2 regions of the Pseudocitrobacter sp. 2023LY-00077 genome follow, and region 2 is predicted to be linked to the other one. Evidence: predicted binding sites of a transcription regulator. Region 2 holds the regulator's gene; the other holds the start of a gene.
What was found. The regulator PhoB, encoded in region 2, activates phosphate uptake and scavenging genes when phosphate is short. The targets are predictions, from matches to a motif close to CTGTCATAAAACTGNCNNAT.
Positions count from the first base shown of each region.

Region 1: uvrB (excinuclease ABC subunit UvrB) is a predicted target of PhoB. The motif match lies at 1,282-1,301, and genes of this name have one in related genera.

Region 1 is NZ_JBSPEI010000007.1:243,681-247,102, forward strand. Features, by position in the region: gene bioD (dethiobiotin synthase) at 1-94, shown strand, start outside; gene ACWWFX_RS11665 (ABC transporter ATP-binding protein) at 60-782, opposite strand; gene uvrB (excinuclease ABC subunit UvrB) at 1,532-3,422, shown strand, end outside.
Region 2 is NZ_JBSPEI010000006.1:95,791-99,212, forward strand. Features, by position in the region: gene sbcC (exonuclease subunit SbcC) at 1-359, opposite strand, end outside; gene sbcD (exonuclease subunit SbcD) at 356-1,558, opposite strand; gene phoB (phosphate response regulator transcription factor PhoB) at 1,752-2,441, shown strand; gene phoR (phosphate regulon sensor histidine kinase PhoR) at 2,463-3,422, shown strand, end outside.

The DNA of each region.
Region 1 (3,422 bases), on a different contig from region 2:
CGAAATTCCCTGGCTGGGCGCGACGCTGGTAGAGCACGACCTTGGACAGTATCTTGACCTCACAGCCCTGACTCAGGCGTCATCCACGCTTTAATCATCTGTTCATCCAACTGCGCCACACCGCCCTGGGCCACGTTTCTGCCGCGATGCAACAGGCAGAAACGGTCCGCCACGCGCTGAATAAACGGTAACTGCTGTTCCGCCAGCAATATCGTCAAGCCAATCTCCCGATTCAGGCGCAGGAGCAAATCCCCCAGCCGATGGATAAATGCGTGGCCCACGCCGCGTGTTGGCTCATCCAGAATCAGCAGCTGTGGCCGCGTGACCATTGCACAGGCTACAGCCAGTTGATAACGGTCGTCCTCCGTGAGTGCGGAGCCCTTAAGTTGTCTGACAGCATACAGAGAGGGGAAGAGCGCGTAAATTTCCGGACTCACCGTTCCGCTGCTTTCACCCGCCGCCTTGAGGGCAATCAGCAAATTCTCTTCCACGCTAAGCTGCGAAAAAATACGTTTATCCTGAGGGACATAACCGATCCCAAGCGTGGTGCGCCGCACGGGTGAAAGGGGCATTAAATCGCAGGGGGGCGAACCGGTTTGTTGCCAAATCATGCTGCCGCTTTCAATGGGTTGATGGCCGGTAATACAGTTCACCAGCGTGGTCTTCCCCGTACCTGGAAGGCCGATTAAACAGGTGCATTCGCCGGAAGCCAGTTCGAGGTCGATGTTCCAGAGCGTGTGCTGGTTTCCGTAGAAATGATTGACTGCATGCAAACTCAACATCGTGTTCTCCTCAAGCCAAAGGACAGGGTCACGAAAGAAGATTGCAATTCTCTTGCCAGAACGGGTTTTCCTCAGCATAACGGCTGATTTTTAAGAATTAACTTAAGAAATAGGGATGAATCGGAGAGAGCGTGATGCACAGCACTGGCGCAAAAAACTGCGAGTATTGAGCGAAATTTATACGAAAATGTGAGGGCTGTCACGCAGAAACCACATGATGATTTTCGCTGATAAAAATCAAAAATTAACGATAAAAAATTTTTACCCGCCGCTTTTGGGTCGATCGGCGAAAACGCCCGAGTGACAGGGGATAGGGGCTCCAGACACTTATCCACTATTCCTGTGGATAACCTTGTGTATTAGAGTTAGAAAACCTGCGGAAGGCGAGAGAATACGCGGCTTGCCAGTAAATTGATGCGAAACGCGGCTTTTCAATCTTTTCTTTTATTATCAGTAAGATGAATAAAAGCAATGGCAGAGGTTGGCGCGCGACTCACTGACATAAAAGTTTAATGACACATATTGACAAATGTTAAAACAGAAAAAGTTCTGGGGATAACCTCCTCAGGGCGTTTTTTTATCCTGCCAGAGCGCAAATTTCAGTCGCTACGCATGGATTCAGGACGGCGTAACAGTAATACCATAATGCGCTACTGTTTTTATATCCAGTGTTTTTTGTTGGCAAATTTAGCGCTGGGGAGTAGAATTAATCACCTGCCCGATCAACCCGCCACCAGGTAGCTTTGTTCATGAGTAAACCGTTCAAATTACATTCGGCCTTTCAACCCTCTGGCGACCAGCCTGATGCCATCGCGCGCCTGAAAGAAGGGCTGGAAGATGGTCTCGCGCATCAAACGCTATTGGGGGTAACCGGCTCGGGGAAAACCTTCACCGTGGCCAACGTCATTGCCGATCTCCAGCGCCCGACGATGGTGCTTGCGCCAAACAAAACGCTGGCGGCGCAGCTTTATGGTGAGATGAAAGAGTTTTTCCCCGAAAACGCCGTTGAGTTTTTCGTCTCCTACTACGATTACTATCAGCCGGAAGCATACGTTCCCAGTTCAGATACCTTTATCGAGAAAGATGCCTCGGTAAACGAACACATTGAACAGATGCGTTTGTCGGCGACCAAAGCCTTGCTTGAGCGTCGCGATGTCATCGTGGTGGCTTCCGTGTCGGCAATTTACGGGTTGGGCGACCCAGATCTCTACCTCAAAATGATGCTGCATCTGACGGTCGGCATGATTATCGACCAGCGCGCCATTCTGCGCCGTCTGGCCGAGCTGCAATACGCGCGCAACGATCAGGCATTCCAGCGCGGTACCTTCCGTGTACGTGGCGAAGTCATCGACATCTTCCCGGCGGAATCAGAAGACATTGCGCTGCGCGTTGAGCTGTTTGATGAAGAAGTCGAGCGCTTGTCCCTGTTTGACCCGCTGACGGGCCACGTTGAGGCCACTATTCAGCGCTTTACGGTCTATCCAAAAACGCACTACGTCACCCCGCGTGAACGCATCGTGCAGGCAATGGAAGAGATCAAAGACGAACTGGTTGAGCGTCGTAAAGTGCTTCTGGAAAACAACAAACTGCTCGAAGAGCAGCGGTTAAGTCAGCGCACGCAGTTTGACCTCGAAATGATGAATGAACTGGGCTACTGCTCGGGCATTGAAAACTACTCGCGCTACCTCTCTGGGCGTGGGCCGGGCGAGCCGCCGCCGACGTTGTTTGACTACCTTCCGGCGGACGGCCTGCTGGTCATCGATGAATCCCACGTGACCATCCCGCAAATTGGCGGCATGTATCGCGGCGACCGGGCGCGTAAAGAGACGCTGGTGGAGTACGGTTTCCGTCTGCCGTCGGCCCTTGATAACCGCCCGCTAAAGTTTGAAGAATTTGAAGCCCTCGCGCCGCAAACGATTTATGTGTCTGCGACGCCGGGTAACTACGAGCTTGAGAAATCCGGCGACGAAGTTATCGATCAGGTGGTGCGTCCTACTGGTCTGCTTGATCCGGTCATTGAAGTGCGTCCGGTCGCGACCCAGGTCGATGATCTGCTGTCAGAAATTCGCCTGCGCTCCGCCATTAACGAGCGAGTGCTGGTCACGACGTTGACCAAGCGGATGGCGGAAGATCTCACCGAGTATCTTGAAGAGCACGGTGAGCGGGTGCGCTACCTGCACTCGGACATCGATACTGTCGAACGCATGGAAATTATCCGCGATCTGCGTCTTGGCGAGTTCGATGTGCTGGTGGGCATCAACCTGCTGCGAGAAGGTCTCGATATGCCAGAAGTGTCGTTGGTTGCGATTCTGGATGCCGATAAAGAGGGCTTTCTGCGTTCCGAGCGTTCGCTTATCCAGACCATCGGTCGTGCTGCGCGTAACATCAACGGTAAGGCGATTCTGTACGGCGATAAAATCACGCCATCAATGGCGAAGGCTATTGGTGAAACCGAACGTCGTCGCGAGAAGCAGCAGCGCTACAACGAAGAGCACGGCATTGTTCCGCAGGGTCTGAACAAGAAAGTGGTCGATATTCTGGCGCTGGGTGAGGGGCTTGCGAAAACGAAAGGCAAAGGTCGCGGTAAGTCTCGTGGCAGCGCGCAAATTGTGGAAGCGGATCAGGTACTGACGCCGAAAG
Region 2 (3,422 bases):
TCGCGACGCGCCAGCTCAACGCGCGGCGCCTGTAGGTTGCCGTCAGGCTGATTGCGCGCGCGGTTCTGGCTCCAGAATGCACGATAGGCCACGCCCTGTACTTCAAACTCAACTTCCGCCAGACACTCGGCGGTGTCGCGGGTCATCAGATCGTTTTGCGATTGCGATACCGTGTTGAGGCGCGGCGTTTCGTGATACAGCGCGAGACAGATGGCGTCCAGCAGGGTGGTTTTCCCCGCGCCTGTCGGCCCGGTGATGGCAAACAGGCCGTTGCTGGCAAACGGTTCGGCGGTGAAATCGATTTTCCACTCGCCTTTCAGCGAGTTAAGGTTCTTCAGGCGCAGGCTGAGGATTTTCATGGCTGCGGCTCCTCATCAAGCGAGTGAACGGTGAGATCAAATAACGCCTTCAGGCGCGCCTGCTGGGGTTCTTCCAACGTTTCCAGCGCCAGCCGACGCTGGAAAACCTCTTCAACTTCCAGTTCGCTCAGGGTTTCACGCAGGCTGTTGTCCAGAATGTGCTGACGCTGTTCGCGGCTGCGCCGGACCAGCAGCACATCAACGGGTAAATCATCGGTGATGACCTGAATTTTACGCTGAATATCATGCAGATACTCATCGCTGGTGATTTCGATATCCAGCCAGACCGGGGGCTCTGACGGGGCATCGCGATACTGCGCCAACTGGCTGCTGATGCTGTCAAAGTCGCCCTTAATAACCGCCAGTGGTTGCGTGGCCGGGACATCGAGTGGCGTGACGTCCTGGAGCTTACCGTCGACAAAGGTCACCTGGTTAACGCTCTTACTTTTCCCCGTTTCATCGAAGCTGAGCGGGATAGGCGAGCCGCTGTAGCGAATATGCTCGCTGCCGCCAATTTTCTGCGCGCGATGAATATGCCCGAGGGCGATGTAATCGGCGGGCGGGAAGTTTTGCGCCGGAAAGGCATCCAGTGTGCCAATATAGATGTCACGCACGGCATCACTTTTGCTGGCACCGACGGTGGTCAGGTGGCCGCTGGCGATAACCGGCAGCGGGCGATCGCCGCGCAGCGTACAGGCCTGCTGGTATTGTTTCTGATAGTAGTCAGTAATGGTTTCCAGTAAATGCTGCTGTTTTTCCGCACCGGAAAGCCCGGCCTGGCTGACGACGATATCGCGCGGGCGCAGAAACGGCACCGGGCAGAAAACAGCACCAGGCGTGCCGTCGCGGCGATTCAGAATAAAAGGTTCATGCCCGGCGCTGGCAATCACCGTAGTATTCAGGAACGACAGAATATCGCGCGATTCATTCAGCGTGGCGACGGAGTCATGATTGCCGGCAAGCACCACCAGATGACAGCCGGTTTGTTGCAGATTCACCACAAAGCGGTTGTAGAGTTCGCGCGCATAGCTTGGCGGCGAGCCGGTATCAAAGATATCGCCTGCCACAATAATGGCGTCTACCTGTTCGCGTTGCGCGGTCTCCAGTAGCCAGTTCAGAAACGCATCGTGTTCTGCGGCACGGCTTTTACTGTAAAAATTCTGGCCTAAGTGCCAGTCTGAAGTATGAAGAATTCGCATCGTCGTCCCTGTGGGGAAAAAAGCATAGCCGGGATTATACATTCCCCGGCAACAGGATCGACGGGTGTATTCCGCGAGTGTCATATTTCGTAAAGTGCCATCATTTTACGGTCATGTTTTTCATAAAACTGTCATAAATCTGACGCATAATGACGCCGAATGTATACTGATGGCTAAAAAAACAGGGCATAAAATGGCGAGACGCATTCTGGTCGTTGAAGATGAAGCACCCATCCGCGAAATGGTCTGTTTCGTGCTGGAACAAAATGGTTTCCAGCCGATTGAGGCGGAAGATTATGACAGTGCGGTGAATCAGCTCAATGAACCCTGGCCCGATCTTATTCTGCTCGACTGGATGCTACCGGGCGGCTCAGGGCTACAGTTTATCAAACATCTCAAGCGTGAAGCGCTGACCCGTGATATTCCGGTCATGATGCTGACGGCGCGCGGTGAAGAAGAGGATCGCGTACGCGGTCTGGAAACCGGCGCGGATGACTACATTACCAAACCGTTTTCCCCTAAAGAGCTGGTGGCGCGCATCAAAGCGGTCATGCGCCGTATCTCTCCGATGGCGGTGGAAGAGGTGATTGAGATGCAGGGCCTAAGCCTTGATCCCACCTCGCATCGCGTGATGACCGGGGAAAACCCGCTCGATATGGGCCCGACCGAATTTAAGTTGCTGCACTTCTTTATGACGCATCCTGAACGCGTCTATAGCCGTGAGCAACTGTTGAACCATGTCTGGGGCACTAACGTTTATGTGGAAGATCGCACGGTGGATGTGCATATTCGCCGCCTGCGTAAAGCGCTGGAACACAGCGGCCACGATCGTATGGTGCAAACCGTTCGCGGCACGGGCTACCGTTTTTCGGCTCGTTTCTGAATGTTGACAGGAGTGTGACGCGTGCTGGAACGGCTGTCATGGAAAAGACTCGCCTTTGAGCTTTTCTTGTGTTGTCTCCCGGCCCTGATATTAGGGCTGCTCATCGGCCATCTTCCCTGGTTTCTGCTGGCGGCAGTGACCGGGTTGTTGATTTGGCATTTCTGGAATCTTTTACGTCTTTCCTGGTGGTTATGGGTTGATCGCAGCATGACGCCGCCGCCGGGGCGCGGTAGCTGGGAACCCCTGCTGTACGGTCTGAACCAGATGCAGTTGCGTAATAAAAAACGCCGCCGCGAACTGGGGAATCTGATTAAACGCTTTCGTAGCGGCGCAGAATCGCTGCCCGATGCGGTGGTATTGACCACCGAAGAGGGCGCAATCTTCTGGTGTAACGGCCTGGCGCAGCAGCTGCTTGGCCTGCGCTGGCCGGACGACAGCGGGCAAAATATTCTTAACTTGTTGCGTTATCCAGAATTTACGCAGCATCTTAAACAACGCGAGTTTCTTAAACCGCTGCATCTGGTGCTCAATAATGGGCGTCATCTGGAAATCCGTATCATGCCCTATACCGACCGGCAGTTGCTGATGGTGGCGCGCGACGTCACGCAAATGCACCAGTTGGAAGGCGCGCGGCGCAACTTCTTTGCCAACGTCAGTCATGAGCTGCGTACGCCATTGACGGTGTTGCAGGGCTATCTGGAAATGCTTCAGGAGCAGGTACTGGAAGGGGCAACGCGCGAAAAAGCGCTGCATACCATGCGTGAACAGACGCAGCGTATGGAAGGGCTGGTGAAACAGCTGCTGACGCTATCGAAAATTGAAGCTGCGCCGACCCTGGCCCTCAATGAAAAGGTGGATGTGCCGATGATGCTGCGGGTGGTCGAGCGGGAAGCGCAGACCCTCAGTCAGCGTCAGCATGAACTTCATTTTGAGATTGATGACACGCTGAAAGTGCTGGGTAATGAAGAGCAACTGCGCAGT